4 regions of the Tritonibacter sp. SIMBA_163 genome follow, and region 1 is predicted to be linked to each of the others. Evidence: riboswitches for the same ligand, from Rfam matches in the RefSeq annotation. Region 1 holds a riboswitch; each other region holds the start of a gene.

Region 1 (3,989 bases):
GGAGGCGGCGGATGCGGTGCTGTTTGACGATCTGTCCTCGGGGCCAATCCTGGACCATGCCCATGCGGATGCGGATCTGGTGGGAGTCGGAAAACGCGCCGGGCGCCCCTCGCCGAAACAGGACCACGTCAGCAAACTGCTGGTGGAATACGCGCAATCCGGCGCCCAGGTCGTGCGGCTGAAATCCGGCGACAGCGGCGTCTTTGGCCGCTTGGAGGAAGAGCTGACCGCCCTGCGCGCCGCTGGCATCAAATACGAGATCATCCCTGGCGTCACCGCCGCCTCGGCCGCAGCAGCGGCGGCGGGCATTCCGCTGACGCGGCGGCTGACCGCGCGGCGGTTGCAGTTCATCACCGGCCATGACGTGACCGGCGGGCTGCCGGATCACATGAACCTCGCCGCCCTTGCCGATCCGGAGGCCACCACCGTGGTCTATATGGGCAAACGCACCTTTGCGTCGATGCTGGCGCTGCTGTTGGACGAAGGCCTGCCACAGGACACGCCAACGCTGGTGGCCCTCGGCGTCTCCACCCCGGCGCAGGAGCTGCACCGCACCACGGTGCAGGCGCTGCCGGATCTGCTGGATTGCATCGACAGCGCCGCGCCGGTGCTGATCCTTTACGGTCCACTGGCGGATGAAGACGCGCCCGCATGACACAGCCGATGCTCACGCTCTGCCGCATTTGCAGCACTGCCGACCCGGACCTGCCAAGGCAGATCTCGGCGGCGCTGACGGCGGCGGGGCTGAGCGCAAGGCTGCAGCAGGTCGACTGCATGTCGGGCTGCGACCGCCCACAGACCCTGGCGATCCGCCAGAGCGGCAAGACCGCCTATCTGTTTGGCGAGATCACATCGGCGGATCTGCCCGATATCCTGACGTTCCTGCGCCTCTATGCCAGCAGCGCCGATGGCACGCTGGCGGATGCAAGGCCGCTGGGTGAGCTGCGGTTCAAGGCCATTGCCCGCATCCCCGCAGAGCTGCCCTGACCGCATCACCACAGGCTATCCGCCCTCCGCAAGCCCCCTGAAGATCACGGAACTGCCGCGAACAGCGCCTCCGGTGGCGTATTCACGCTTGACCGGAGCAAAGCGCGCAAGGCACAACAGATGCATACGGTGTCTGATGATGCAAAGCATCGGGACTGAAACGGGAATGAGGAACGGCGGACCCAATCGCGGCGCCGAAGCCCCAACCGCCCCCGCGACTGTGAGCGGCGAGCGACATTCTGAACCCACTGGCCTGCGTGCCGGGAAGGAGGATGATCGCCGTGACCCGCGAGTCAGGAGACCGACCGTATGGAACGAGAACTTTATGTCTGCCGTCGGGTGTGACGGCACGGAGGACACACACATGACGACCAAGACGCTTACCTCGACCACATCCGTCTCCAGCATCATCCCGGCGCTTTTTGCCATGGTTCTGGGTCTCGGCATCATCACCGTGACCGGCCATGTGCAGGCCTCGACCCTGCATGATGCGGCGCATGACGTGCGCCACGCCACCGGCTTTCCCTGCCACTAAGACCATGCTCACACGTATTCTGACCAGCGCGTTGTTCGCTGGCGCTGCAGCGGGGCTGATCGTCGCCCTGCTGCAGCTTTTCTTCGTGCAGCCGGTGCTGTTGCATGCCGAACTTTATGAAACCGGCGCGCTGGTGCATTTCGGCGGTGATCCCGTCAGTGCCCATCCCGAGCTGCCGGGCCTGTTCGACGAGCCGATGCGCAACCTGCTGAGCATCCTCTTTACCATGCTGACCTACACCGGCTACGCGCTGGTTCTGGTGGCGCTGATGTCGCAGGCGGAGCGTCAGGGCCATGTGGTCACCGCACGCCACGGCATCATCTGGGGGATTGCGGGCTTTGTCGCCTTTCACTTCGCGCCCGGCTTCACCCTGGCCCCCGAAGTACCCGGCGTCGCCGCCGCCGATGTGGGCGCGCGTCAGATCTGGTGGGTGGCCACCGTTGCGACCGCCGGCATTGCCATGTGGCTGATCGCCTTTGGCGGCAATCTGGTGTCCTACGTGGTGGCGGCGCTGTTGCTGATCGCCCCGCATGTGATCGGCGCGCCGGAGCCCGATACGTTCACCGGCCCGGTGCCGACCGAGATCGGGGCGCTGTTTGCCGCGCGGGCCTTTGGCATCGGCATGGCCGCCTGGGTGCTGCTGGGCGCCTTTGCCGCCTATTTCTGGCAGACCGAGTCCGCCCGCGACGCAGCTGCAGCGTGACCCAGAACGCCTGATGATCCCCGCCGCGCACATCGCGCCCGGCGGGGATTTCCATATTGAAGGAAGACCCCATGTCCCGTTCGCTCGCCCTGTTTGCCATCGGTCTTGTCTTTGGCGGCGGCATCGGCTTTGTCACCGCCGCCGGAAATGGCGTGACCTTTGATGGCCACGACCACGGCGACCCCGCCCATCACGGCGGCGGCGGTCAGGCCGAAATGGCCGCACATGATCACTCCGCCATGGTCGATATCGCCGCTGGCCCGGAGGCCCCGGCGCTGGAGATTGCACTGACCCCCGATCCGATGTCGGGCTGGAACCTGCACGCGATGCCGCAGAACTTCCGCTTTGCGCCCGAAAACGCCTCCGGTGCTGATGTGGCGGGCGAAGGCCACGCCCATGTCTATGTCAACGGCGAAAAGATCGGGCGGCTCTATGGCCGCTGGATGCATATCGGCGCGCTGCCCGAGGGTGAGGTGGAAGTGAAGGTCTCGTTGAACTCCAACAGCCACGGGGTTATCGCGGTTGACGGCAGCCCGGTCGAGGCTGCGGTGACCGTGGACACGCGCTGATGGTGCGCTCCTGAGACCATGCCCTTGACCTGCCCCGGACACGGCACCAAGACCGGGGCAGATCTGTCCGCCCATTTATTCTTGAGAGATTGCGCCCCATGCTCCACCTCAGCCTGATCGGTATCGGCACCGGCAACCCCAAGCATCTGACGTTGCAGGCGGTGGAAGCGCTCGGCGCGCAGGATCTGATCCTGATCCCCAACAAGGGTGCAGGTAAGGATGACCTTGCCGGGCTGCGTCAGGCGATCTGCGCCGAGGTGCTGGCGGGGGTCGCGCAGCCGCCGAAGATCGTCGAATTCGACCTGCCGGTGCGAGATCCAGCCACCGCCGACTATCGCCAGCGAGTGGATGACTGGCATGACGCGATTGCCGAGGTATGGCAGGCAGCCATGGCAACACATCTGCCGAAGGGGGGCCGCGTGGGGTTTCTGGTCTGGGGCGATCCGTCGCTCTATGACAGCACCATGCGGATTGCCGAGCGTCTGCGCGCGCGGGTGCGGATGCAAATGCAGGTGATACCGGGCATCACTTCGATCCAGGCGCTGACGGCCGCCCACGGCGTGCCGCTGAACGGCATTGGCGCGCCGGTGCAGATCACCACCGGGCGACGCCTGCGCGATCACGGCTGGCCCGAGGGCTGCGACACGCTGGTGATCATGCTGGACGGGGATTGCTCATTCCAGAGCCTTGAAGTGCCCGAAGAGGTGATGATCCATTGGTCTGCCTATGCGGGCATGGAGAATGAGATCAACATTGCCGGGCGCCTGTCCGAGGTGCAGGCGGAGATCCTCGCCACACGCGCCAGCGCCCGCGCCGATCACGGCTGGATCATGGATATCTACCTGTTACAGCGTCTGACCTAATCACCTGACCTGACCGCTCGCTCGGCCTGGCCGCGACGCGTGTCCTCATCAGCGGGGGCCTCCCGCCCGTCGCTGGCCGTGCCAGAGGCACAACCGCTCCCGTTGGGCATGGCGCCGGACCTGACGGTCCGGCGCCGCAGCCTGTCCGCAGGACAGGCTGCCCGGCCCAACCCCAAGCGGGGTCTTGCGTCAGCAAGGGACTGCGCGGGGGCGGGAGCTTCCCCTGCCCGACCTCCACCGGTCTGCTTTTTTCGGTGCGACACCCCAGGCTCAGGTGCGGCTCAGACAGCGCCCTCCGGCAGGCCATGCACCGCGAGGGACTTGTTGCCGAA
Region 2 (3,989 bases), on a different contig from region 1:
TGCCCAGGCGGGCTGCCAGATCTTGCGGAGCCTTCGCAGCAGGGGTGAATTCGATCCGCCCGGGTTGGTAGGACACCAGCCGCACGCCGCCTTCGACCTCGACAAGCAGTTTCACGTCGCGGTGTTTGCGGATCAGCTCGATCACATGTTCAAAACTCGGATACCGCGCCAATGCACTGTCGAGGCGCGGGGCCACTGCGGCGGCCTGCCCGCCCCCTGCCGACATCGTATGCCCGCCATTGGGGCCACCGCCGGGGGCGCCCTGCGGCGGGGCGGAGGCGTAAGCCGGAGCCCCGCCCCCCCCGCCCGCCGCAGGCGACCCCATGCCCTGCATGGGGTGTCCGCCGCCTGGACCCGGCGGCGGAGGCGGCGGTGTATCCTGCAGCTTGCGCACGAGTTCTTCGGGCGAGGGCAGGTCGGCGACATGGGTCAGGCGGATGATCGCCATCTCTGCCGCCATCATCGCATTGGGTGCGGCGGCGACTTCTTCCAGCGCCTTCAAGAGCATCTGCCACATGCGCGTCAGTACCCGCATCGGCAGGCGGCTGGCCATGTCCTGACCGCGCGACCGCTCATCCGGGCTTATGGTTGGATCGTCGGCGGCATCGGGCGTGATCTTCACCACCGAAACCCAATGGGTGATCTCGGCCAGATCGCGCAGCACCGCCATCGGGTCGGCGCCCTCGGCATATTGCCCGGACAGCTCCGTCAGCGCCGCCGCCGCGTCGCCGCGCAGGATCATGTCCATCAGATCCAGCACCCGGCCCCGGTCGGCCAGCCCCAGCATCGCCCGGACCTGCTCCGCCGTCGTCTCACCCGCACCATGGCTGATCGCCTGATCCAGAAGCGAGGTCGCATCGCGGGCCGAGCCTTCGGCGGCGCGGGTGATCAGCGCCAGCGCATCCTCGGCGATTTCGGCACTCTCGGCCCCGGCGATCTTGCGCAGCAGCGCGATCATCACCTCCGGCTCGATCCGGCGCAGGTCAAATCGCTGACAGCGCGACAGCACCGTCACCGGCACCTTGCGGATCTCGGTGGTGGCAAAGATGAATTTCACATGCGCCGGCGGCTCCTCCAGCGTCTTCAACAGCGCGTTGAAGGCGGAGGTCGACAGCATGTGCACCTCATCGATGATGTAGATTTTGTAGCGGGCCGACGCCGCACGATACGCCACACTGTCAATGATCTCGCGGATGTCGCCAACCCCGGTGCGCGAGGCGGCGTCCATCTCCATCACGTCCACATGGCGCCCCTCCATGATCGCCAGGCAATGCTCGCATTTGCCACAAGGCTCCGTGGTGGGGCCGCCGGTACCGTCCTCGCCGATACAGTTCATGCCTTTGGCGATGATCCGCGCGGTGGTGGTTTTGCCGGTGCCGCGAATGCCGGTCATGATGAAGGCCTGAGCGATCCGATCCGCGGCAAAGGCGTTCTTCAGCGTGCGCACCATGGCGTCCTGACCAACCAGATCGGCAAAGGTCTCGGGCCGGTACTTGCGTGCCAGAACCTGATATTGTCCGCCTTGCGGGGCGGGGGCGGTCTCGGGGCTATGCTCGCTCATGAGGGCCTTTCGGATGGTCTTTGAGGGGCGCTGCCCGGATTCGTGGACGGCGCCGAAATGATCCCGTGCAAACTAAGCGGCACCGCGCGCTTCGTCCACCGCTGTTGCGCGGCCTGCGTGTTACAAGGCGCACACTGAGCAGGGTGAATCTGGCCGCGTGCAAAAAAGGCTACCGATCAGCTGCTTGCCGAGGCTATGGTATCTTGTACTGTATCGCGGGTTTAGGGTCGCGCCTCCCGGGGGGGAGATTAAATGGTGAGTGCTTCTGAACTGCAGCCGCACCCGGCTGCGCAACCTCTTGTGCTTCATGCGCTGTCGATTGGTGACGGCATTCTTGCGCTCAGCCAGGCACCTGGGGCAGGGGGCGATTACGCTGGTGATCTTCGACTGATCGGAGAATGGAAACCCTCGATCGTAATCTCGATGACCACCCGCGTGGAGCACGTCATCCTGGGGGTCGAGAATATCGGCAGCGATCTTCAGGGGCTCGGCAGTCGTTGGTTCCACTTGCCTGTGGATGATTTTCAAACCCCTGGCGACGACATGCAGGATCGCTGGGCCGATGTCAGCGCGTTGGCGCGTCAGGCGATGTCAGGTGGCGGTCGAGTGCTGGTGCATTGCAGGGGCGGCTGCGGGCGCTCCGGTATGGTTGCCTTGCGATTGATGATCGAGAGCGGGGAGCGCCCGGATGCCGCATTGGCACGATTGCGGGCGCAGCGCCCCTGCGCTGTGGAAACCGATGCGCAGTTGATCTGGGCCCAAGGGCTTCGCAGCGCCCCTTAGTCGCGCGATGGCAGCTCTAGCTGATCGGCAGGGCTGGATGTTCGCGTGGAGCGGCAGGCGCTCTGGCCGGGTCGCGGGAGGCTACATCGGCACAATGGTTTCGGCGCGTGTCAGGCTGAGGGGCCGGGCTTCACCAAAGGCGCGCGGCACCTCTGCCGCACTGCGGGCCGACAGATCGGCCATGTCCGGCGACAGCATGGCATCGGCAAACCGGTCCAGTGTTTCGGTCTCGGTGGTCGCTGAGACATCACAGAACACCCGGATGCGATCATGACTGGCGGCGAACCGCGCCGGACAGGCTTTTTCACAGCCGTCGAGCTGGCTATCGCCCGAAATCTCAAAATCGTCACGGGTGACGGCCCGTGCGCGGTCAAGCGCTCCGGCAAGGGCACGCAACATACGCTCTGCCGCCGGGCAGGGGCGGCCCAGATGCATACAGGTTGTCGCCACAAAATCATGTGTCTGTTCGGGATTTTCCATCAAAGTGCCCTCCGCACAAAGTATCATGTCGGGGCGGTGCGGCAGGAGAGACCGTTGGCAGCGGGGATGCAGTGAACCTGCGGCGTGCCATCAGACCTCATCCAGGACACCCCGCCCGGTTTCAGGTTCTTTCGGTGATGGCAGGTCTCCTGACTTGCGGGTCGCTGCGTGCCGGTCCTTCCCGGTCCAACTGGCCGCCTTGGCCTCTGGAACCAGTGGTCATACCGGGTTGCTCGCCGCTTACAGTTGCGGGGGCAGTCATGGACTTGGGTCTGGGTCTGTTACCCGTCGCCTCACCATGTTCCCTTTTCATTCCAAACAGCCAAAGCGGGCCGGCTGGAAACCATCACCAATATGGGTAGCGAGCTGCCCGCCGAGTCGTCAACGATGTTATCGCTGCAGCTGCATAATACTCGCACGCAGGCGGGCGAGAGATACGGCGGGGTCTTCTAAACACAAAACCCCGCCAATGGCGGGGCTTCGTGAAGTGAGAGGTTGGACATCGACCCAAGCGGGGCTCGTTGTGGCTGCTTCCTTCCGGACCTGACCAGGTTGGCGAGGCGCTTGCCCGCGCCAACCCCTCGAATCCCGATATAGGGAAATGATGGAATGATGACAACCCGGCGCCGTGGGATTCCTGGCAGGTCTGCCGTGTCCGTTCAGAGATCCAGGGTCAGCGACAGGAAGCCGCTTTCCATTGCCGTGGCGCTGGCGGCGACGTGGTCCGGCAACTCGTAGAGGAAACTGCGTGCGCCGGGGCCGGTGATGGCGACCGCCTGCACCCCTAGGTCAGGACGGAGCTGCCAGGGGTAGGGAAGTGTTGCCAGCGGGTCCTTTTGCACTGCACCGGTCACATAGGCCGTGACCGCATCCCGGATCATCATCGGCGCAAGTTGCAAGGTCGGAGCGTCCTCCAGCATGCGGAAGTTGCCCCCGCCACTGCTGCGATAGCTGTTGTAGGCAACGGCAAACAGTTGGTCCTGTCGCAGGGGTGCCCCATTCCAGCGCAGGTCCCTGACACGTCCCGGCGCATCGCTGACCGGTCGCCCGTCCGCATCAAAACGCGCGGGGGCGGTTGGGTCGATCTCATACTCCAGCCCAAAAATCACATCGAAATTATGTCCCGCACGATCCGGGTTGGCCAGCAGGGTCCCTGGCATATCCG
Region 3 (3,989 bases), on a different contig from region 1:
TGTTGGTCAGCATCAGGGCCACGCCACCGCCGCGTTTGCTGAGCTGCAGGGCGGAGTTGATGCCGCGCCCGATGCTTTCCATGTTGTCTTCCAGCCGCAACAGGAAGCAGGAGACGAACTCGCCCCGCGCCGTCTTGCCGGCATTCAGAAAGGTCGGCGTGGCAGGCTGGAACCGGCCGTCGATGATCTCGCCCATCAGCTGCATCGCCAGCGCAGCATCACCGCGCGCCAGCGTCAGCGCGTTCATCACCACCCGGTCTTCGTAGCGCTCCAGATAGCGCTGCCCGTCACGGGTCTTCAACGTGTAGGAGGTGTAGTATTTGAACGCCCCCAGAAAGCTCGGGAACCGGAATTTCTTGGCAAAGGCCGCGTCCCAGATCTGGTGGAGGAAACTGCGCTCGTATTGATCGAGCACAGCCGCTTCATAGAAGCCTTCCTTGACCAGATAGGACAGCTTTTCCTCCAGCGAATGAAAGAAAACGGTGTTCTGGTTCACATGCTGCAGGAAATATTGCCGTGCCGCCATGCGGTCGGCGTCAAACTGGATCTTCCCCTCATCATCATAGAGGTTCAGCATCGCGTTCAGGGCATGATAGTCGAGATCGGCGGTTACGCTTGCGTCAAGCATGTCTGGCTCTCCTGTGCTGCCCAGAACCGGGCAAGGCCCGCGCGGATGCGGGTAATGTCTGTTTCGGTTCCCGCCAGTTCAAAGCGGTAGAGAACGGGGACGCTGCACTTGCGTGCGATGACCTCACCGGCAAGGGCAAAGGTCGCACCAAAGTTGCGGTTGCCTCCCGCGATCACGCCCCGCAGGAAGGCGCGATTGCGTGTGTTGTTCAAAAGCCGAATGACCGGCTTGGGCACTGCGCCGCGCCCTTCGCCGTCGGCGAAGGTCGGAGACACCAGTACAAAAGGCGCGTCCAGCTCAGGCGGCGGCCCTGCCTGCGGCAGCCGCAGAGCCTCCAGCCCGAGGCGCTCCACCAATCGGGCCGTGTTGCCCGATCGTGAAGAGAAAAAGACGAGCCCGGCCATCCGATCAGCGCCGGATCAGGCCAGACGGCCGATCAGGTCGGGGCGAAACCCGGCCCAGTGCTCTTGGCCAGCGACAACCACAGGGGCCTGACGGTAACCAAGGCCCTGTACCATTTCCATTGCGGCAGCATCTTCGGTCAGATCGATCACGTCGAAAGAAATCCCCTTCGCCTCGAGTGCGCGGGTGGTGGCGGTGCATTGCACACAGGCGGGTTTGGAATAGACGGTGATGCTCATCGGCAAAGGGTCCCTCAGGTTTTGTCTGCTTGGACGAAAGGGGACACGGAACCCGGCGCCGAAACAGCACCGTGTCACGCGTCCGGGCCCTCCGCCGCGGTCGTCGTTGTCTGCTTTGGCAGGTCTCCTGGCTTCACGGCTCAAATGCCCAATCCCGCCTTCCCAATGCGTAGTGCGCATCAGTGGCCCAGGGTGGACTTGCCGCTTACAGTTGCGGGGGCAGCGTCGGTTTTTCACCGATTTCCCTCATTGCTTGCGAGTCGCCTCACAAGAACCAAAGCAACACGATATTGATGCAGATCCAGCAAATGGTCAATATATGGTGTATGGTTTCTTCAGGGAAGTTTTCCACAGAGGCATGTGGATAGCTGCGCGCTAGTCTTCTTGGTGCCGGTTTTGATCGTGTTGCGGGCGGCCGTCGAGCGCAGGAAGCCAGCTTTCACGCCGCTGCACCCAGAGTTCATACTCTGGCGCAAACATGTCCGGCTTATCCAAGGCGCCCAGATGCACTTCTATCTCATCGCCGCTTTTGGCAAAAACGGAGGATCCACATGTAGGGCAGAAGTACCGCTCCTGATAGTGGCGCAGATCACCGCTGACGGTCACGTTTTGCTGCAAAAATACTGCGGCGCAGTAAAAGACCGCACCGTGATGCTTGCGGCAGTCGAGACAGTGGCACATGCCAACGCGCAACGGCGGTCCGACTGCTGTGATCTGGACACTTCCACACAGGCAGCCCCCTGTCACCGTCGTCATCTTGCGCCTCCACATCTCGCGTCCACAAAAGTTTAGCATGTCGCGTCGGTGCGATGAAAGGCTCTCATGGTGACAGGTTCGCTGGCGGCGGGCCGACGGGCCGGGCGGTGTTCCGTCCGGGAAAGCTCGGAGAATGTCATTTATTGTGCCGCCAGTACATCAGACCGACGCTATCTGCGCCGTCGCACCTTGGCAGGGGCCGTAGGCAATCCCCTCCGGCGTTCTTGTCTCTTTGCCGACGGCATCCCTCATCGCGAGGGTCTGGGCGCTGGCAGGGATGCAGGCGGATGTCGTCATGCCCAAGGCTGCGCAATTCAGCGCATTTGAACCTCCGGAAGACCTCCATGTTCAATTTTGGTTTAGAGAAACTCGGTACTAGGATATGCTCGGTTAGATGTTGCCCCCGGCATACTGCGGTAGGTGCTCTCCTGCACAAAGGGACAAACGCGTGAAACGACTGCAAGTGAACGAACTCTATGCCATATTGGATGCTATAGGCATGGCGGTAATCGTTTTGGAAGTCGGTGACGACCAGATCCCCCGATATATAGCGATCAACAAACGGTCGCGGGAAATCGCACAGCTTCCCGAAAGCGGCTGGTTCGGGAAATCCGCTTTGGAGATATTTGGCGGCTCCACTGGTGCACGTGCCCTTGCAGTGCAGCAGAATGTGGTGCGGACGGCCAAGGCCACGACATATGAGATAAATTTGCCCGCCGTTCTGGGTACGCAGTATATTCGTAACACGATGACCCCGGTTTTTGACGAAGCGGGGAAGCTTACTCATCTGGTGGGGTCCGTCGAAGACATCACCTCTGAACGTGAACGCGATGTTGCTTTGGAACTAACGCGGATCGCCAAAGAGAAGGCGGAGCAAGCGAACAAGGCCAAGGAGAGATTTCTTGCCAATATGAGTCACGAAATCAGAACTCCAATGAATGGGATCCTGGGAATTTGTGAATTGCTGCAAGAAACAGATCTGGATCAGGAGCAGTCGCTCTTTGCGAATACAATTTTCAATTCTGCAAATGCGTTACTTAAGATCGTCAATGATGTTTTGGATTTTTCACAGATAAAATCTGAAAAAATCGAACTGCAGCCCGAATTGTTCTCACTTCGTAACTTAGTTGAAGACGTCGCAGTGCTCTTGTCGGCCAAGGCGGCATATAAGGGGTTGGACTTTCGGGTGAACTACCCCGAGGATGTGTCATCCATATTCTTCGGGGATGTCACCAAAGTTCGGCAAGTGTTGCTGAACCTGATAGGCAATGCGATCAAGTTCACCGATGAGGGATATGTTTCGATCACGATTTCCGAGACCCCGCAGGCACTGACATGCCCGCTTTGCGTTGAGGTTGCGGACACTGGATGCGGAATTGAAGAGCGCAAACTTCATAGCATATTCTCTGCCTTTGAGCAGGCGGATGGTTCGCCAAAAACGCGCGCGGAAGGCACGGGACTTGGGCTCGCGATTTCCAAAGCACTTGTCGAGCGCATGGGCGGCGATATCACGGTCAAATCGCAGTTTGGCGAAGGGTCTACCTTCACAGTTCGGCTTGATTTGACGCCTGGGTCTTTGAGTGACGACGGGGCTCTCGCGGAAGAGGAAGCGGCCTCACCCGCTCTGCTTGTAGCAAAGACAAACGCTGATCCGGTTGCCCTGGCAGAAGAGGCGCGGGAAGAGCTGCGCGGAATGAGGATACTCGTGGCTGAGGATAATAAGACAAATCAACTGGTCGTGGAGAAAATGTTGAGGGACTCCGGTGCGGACCTCCATTTTTCGGAAAATGGCGCCTTGGCATTCGAGGCCTATCTCGCTGGCCAATACGATTTGATACTGATGGACCTTTCAATGCCTGTCATGGGCGGCTTGGAAACCGTTCAAAAAATCAGACAGCATGAAGACGCAACCGGGCAAACGAAGAGCAAGATTATCGCTCTGACGGCAAACGCTCAGAAAAGCG
Region 4 (3,989 bases), on a different contig from region 1:
TCATCATCACCGCGGCGCCGATGGCGGCAAACCTGTCCTATATTGCGTGGGATTTAACTGTTTTCGGCTTCGATCCGACTCCCTTCACATTTGCAGTTTCGCTCATAGCGCTGAGCTGGCTTCTCGTGAACAATTCCATGATGGACACCGCATCTCAGGGGCGGACCCTCATGTTCTATGCCACTCGCGACCCAGTGATCCTGATGGACGCGGATGGACGCCTTGCGGACGCAAACCCTGCGGCAAGGAATGTGTTCAGGGAGCCAATTTTGCATCAGGGGATGACCCTCGACCAGCTAGACCAAGTTGGGCCGATGTTGAGCGACCTCTGCAAGACAGGTGAAATCCAATGCCTCAAGCCGATTAGGCTCGGCGGGCATGTCTTCGATTTACGCACGGCTTTGATCGAGAGTCCGATCCAAACCAAGACGCCGTTACTGGGTTGGCTGGTTTCTCTTGTCGACATCACCGAGAGAGAACGTTCCGCTGAGGCGCTTCGTGAAGCGCTGGCACATGCGGAGGCAGCAAACCGCGCAAAGACCAATTTCCTCGCCAATGTCAGCCATGAAATACGCACACCACTGAATGGCGTGCTGGGGATGGTATCGGTATTGAGCGACACTGTGTTGGATAACGAGCAGCAGGAATACCTGAAGGTCATCGAAGGCTCTGGGCAAGTTCTGCTCACAACGATCGGGGATGTGCTCGATCTGTCCAAAATCGAAGCAGAGCAGATGGTGCTGGAAAACAGCCCCTTCGTTCTGCGAGACATCGTCAAGGGCGCAGGCTCCCTGTTCGCGGCAACGGCGGGCGAGAAGGGATTGACGTTGAGCATCGACATCGAGGACAGCTTGCCCAAGGTTATCAACGGGGATGTTCACCGGTTTCGACAAGTACTGCACAACCTCGTTTCAAACGCCGTCAAGTTTACCGAAGTCGGACAGGTTTTGATAAGCGCCACAGCCATTGACGATGGCATGACCCTATTGGTGCGTGTCAGCGATACCGGGCCTGGGGTGCCCGACGAGGCTCGTGATGCGATCTTCCAGCCGTTTCGTTAGGCCGATAGCAGTGATACGCGAAAATTCGGTGGCACTGGCCTGGGGCTTTCAATCTCCCGAGAGCTTTGTCATCTGATGGGGGGGGAATTGCGGCTGGCTCCTTCCGCTACGAAGGGTGCGGTATTCGAAATCAGACTGCCCTTGATCCCGGCAGATGATATCTTGGATCTCGAAAACCGCCCTGACGCGTTCTCAGATGTATTGCCCGTTATGCCCGTGATGGATGTTCTGGTGGTCGACGACAACAAGACAAACAGGTTCATTTTGGAAAAGTTCCTGTCCTCATCATCCTGCCGGGTTCAATCCGTCTCAAGTGGAGCAGAAGCAATCGAACTGGCGCGGGATCTGGCGTTCGATATCATCTTGATGGATATTCAAATGCCTGGAATGGATGGGGTCGAGACCACTCGACGGATCCGTTCTCTGGAGCAGGCAGGCGGGCGCGAACCCGGGTTTATTGTGGCTGTGACCGCGAATACGATGCCGGAGCAATCTGCTCACTACCTGTCGGCGGGCATGGATGAGGTATTGGCAAAGCCGGTGTCCAAAGAGCCATTTCTTAAGATGATCCAAACCGTTCGCCGCAAGGTCGCGCAGTGCGCCGAAGACAAGGCGGCGTTGCCGCGGTAACCGGCATGACCCGGCAGGCAGACGGCATTGGGCAGGACCTATTGCGCAAACAAGACCGTCAAGAACAGGCTCCATACCACTATCTGTGCACGAGACCTTCTCCCGGGAAGTGATCGAATGGTCTATCTCGGCGCACGTGGCATATATATTTTCGCGTGATCATGCAGTCTGAAGCAACGACGACAGTTTCGCCATGCCGCTTGACAGGGATTGCGCTGCTGACGCAAGAGAGGGGCGATGGTTCCCCGACGCCAAAGGCAAGTGGGATGAAAAGGGAATTCGGTGAGGAGGAGCCCAGAGGCGCCAAATCCGAAACTGCCCCCGCAACTGTAAGCGGCAAGTGCCCCGTCACGCACCACTGATCCACCGGGATCGGGAAGGGACGAGAGCGCAATGATCCGCAAGTCAGGAGACCTGCCATCACGACTGTAAACCAAGCGGGCGGTGGGCCTGCGGAGGACGTGATGACAGATGCCAAAGGTCTTATGAACCGCAGCGACCCGTCTCCTGTCAGGAGGTTGGTATGCACGCGTATCTTTACCTGATTTCCGCCACCTATGTGAGCGCGCAACGCTTTGCCATGTTGGCACAAAAGCTCGAAGGCGCAACTGCGGGTCCTGCATTGGCGATCCGGCTGGAAGCGGAAGGAGCGGGCCTCTGGTCTGCTCTTGATGAATTGTGCGCACGCGGCGCAACACGAATTGATCTGCGGCCCGTGGGGTTGCCGTTTTCGCAGTCATTGGAGAAATGGCTTCCCGGGGCTGCAGGCGCATGGCTTGCCCGGCAGGACCTGCCAGTGCCCGAGCTGTATTTCTCTGCCAGCCCAGAAAGTGACATGGGCGTGATCACTGCAGTCGCCCGGGCTGAGCTGCCAATGCGCCGAATTTCTGCGAAGCCACAGGGGGAAAGAGGCAAGGGCTGGGACCTGCCGCCAGCTCATCAGCACCACTTGTTGGTCTGCACGGGGCCTCGCTGTCACGTGAAAGACGCCCCAAACCTCGCCGACGTCCTGAAAGTCGAAATCCGTCGGGCAGGGCTTGCGGACAGTTGTCTCGTCACCACGACGGGCTGTGTTTTTCCCTGCAACGCCGGCCCGGTGATCGTGCACTACCCGCGTGGGGACTGGTATCGCATGGCGGACCGTGCGGACATTCAGAATTTTGTCGCCACCGTTCTTGCGCGCGGTGGCAGGCTTGAATCACTTATTTTCCATCAAACTGGAGTCTCCCATGAAACTGCGTAGCCTGCTGCTGCCGCTTGGTCTTTTTGCTTCCGCCGCACACGCTGACCCTATCAAAGTCGAAAGCTGCGGCGTGTCTCATACGTTTGAAAGCGTGCCATCCCGGGCCATAACCCTGAACCAGCAGGCTACAGAAGTCATGTTGGCCCTGGGCCTTGAGGAATCTCTGGTCGGCACGGCCTATATGGACGACGCAATTCCGGAGCAATGGCGGGCCGCGTATAACAGTGTCCCCGTGCTGGCAGAGAAATACCCCGCCGCCGAGGTGGTGTTGGCGAAAGAACCAGACTTTCTCTTTGCAGGATTTGGGTCAGCGTTTTCCGAGGACAACTTGGGCGGCGCAGAGAAGTGGCACGGGCTGGGTATCGGGACCTATCTTGTGGATGCCTCCTGCAAGGTCAAACACCCGAAGGATGTTCCGCTGACGGTCGAGCCGATCTTTCATGACATCGAAACTGTCGGAAAGCTGTTCGCGGTCGAAGCCCGTGCTGAAGAGCTTGTAACGGGGCTGAAGGCACGTCTCGATGAGGTGCAGGAGGACCCGGCAGGCGCGGAACAAACGGCATTCATCTATGATAGCGGCACCGATACGCCGTTTTCGATCGGGTGCTGCGGTGGCCCTGCGCTGCTGGCCAAGCTGACCGGGCTCGAGAGTATCAGCGCCGATGTGCCTGGTACTTGGGTGGACTTGTCGTGGGAGCGTGTGATGGCGGCCGACCCGGATGTGATCCTGTTAATCGAAGCGGATTGGTCCACGGCTGCGGACAAGCGTGCGCATATGGAGACCGATCCGGTACTGAGTGAGCTTCGGGCGGTGAAAGAAGGGCGCTTCGTGACCGTGCCCTTTTCCGAAACCCTGCTGGGCATGCGATTTGTTGATGGGGTCGAGACCGTGAACCGCCAACTCGCCGGGTTGAAGTAAGTGTCACGGGGATCGCCACTGTTGCTGCCGCTGTCCGTCGTTGCGTTGTTCCTCGCGATGGCGGCCGGTATCCTATGGGGGACGGCTGAGATCTCATGGAGCGAGCGGTTGGCGATTCTCATGCGGAGCGAGGACG

What was found. Region 1 has a riboswitch for cobalamin ahead of R0J92_RS01265 (CbtB domain-containing protein). Riboswitches for the same ligand answer to the same signal wherever they lie in the genome.
Region 2: linked by a shared signal. The riboswitch ahead of R0J92_RS07460 (hypothetical protein) and the one ahead of R0J92_RS01265 (CbtB domain-containing protein) in region 1 are both predicted to bind cobalamin.
Region 3: linked by a shared signal. The riboswitch ahead of nrdH (glutaredoxin-like protein NrdH) and the one ahead of R0J92_RS01265 (CbtB domain-containing protein) in region 1 are both predicted to bind cobalamin.
Region 4: linked by a shared signal. The riboswitch ahead of R0J92_RS19805 ((2Fe-2S) ferredoxin domain-containing protein) and the one ahead of R0J92_RS01265 (CbtB domain-containing protein) in region 1 are both predicted to bind cobalamin.

Annotation. Positions count from the first base shown of each region.
Region 1 is NZ_JAWJBP010000001.1:282,795-286,783, reverse strand. It holds gene cobA (uroporphyrinogen-III C-methyltransferase) at 1-655, shown strand, start outside; gene R0J92_RS01270 (DUF1636 family protein) at 652-987, shown strand; cobalamin riboswitch at 1,098-1,312, shown strand; gene R0J92_RS01265 (CbtB domain-containing protein) at 1,352-1,522, shown strand; gene R0J92_RS01260 (CbtA family protein) at 1,527-2,225, shown strand; gene R0J92_RS01255 (hypothetical protein) at 2,297-2,794, shown strand; gene cobF (precorrin-6A synthase (deacetylating)) at 2,893-3,657, shown strand; gene R0J92_RS01245 (CYTH domain-containing protein) at 3,939-3,989, opposite strand, start outside.
Region 2 is NZ_JAWJBP010000003.1:112,310-116,298, forward strand. It holds gene R0J92_RS07450 (DNA polymerase III subunit gamma/tau) at 1-1,561, opposite strand, end outside; gene R0J92_RS07455 (dual specificity protein phosphatase family protein) at 1,814-2,344, shown strand; gene R0J92_RS07460 (hypothetical protein) at 2,426-2,824, opposite strand; cobalamin riboswitch at 2,946-3,187, opposite strand; RNA gene ffs (signal recognition particle sRNA small type) at 3,310-3,408, opposite strand; gene R0J92_RS07470 (5'-nucleotidase C-terminal domain-containing protein) at 3,484-3,989, opposite strand, start outside.
Region 3 is NZ_JAWJBP010000014.1:22,092-26,080, reverse strand. It holds gene nrdE (class 1b ribonucleoside-diphosphate reductase subunit alpha) at 1-628, opposite strand, end outside; gene nrdI (class Ib ribonucleoside-diphosphate reductase assembly flavoprotein NrdI) at 610-1,032, opposite strand; gene nrdH (glutaredoxin-like protein NrdH) at 1,048-1,269, opposite strand; cobalamin riboswitch at 1,369-1,563, opposite strand; gene R0J92_RS16690 (GFA family protein) at 1,645-2,025, opposite strand; gene R0J92_RS16685 (ATP-binding protein) at 2,474-3,989, shown strand, end outside.
Region 4 is NZ_JAWJBP010000025.1:16,677-20,665, forward strand. It holds partial or broken gene R0J92_RS19800 (histidine kinase N-terminal 7TM domain-containing protein) at 1-1,691, shown strand, start outside; cobalamin riboswitch at 1,913-2,128, shown strand; gene R0J92_RS19805 ((2Fe-2S) ferredoxin domain-containing protein) at 2,215-2,934, shown strand; gene R0J92_RS19810 (ABC transporter substrate-binding protein) at 2,921-3,853, shown strand; gene R0J92_RS19815 (FecCD family ABC transporter permease) at 3,875-3,989, shown strand, end outside.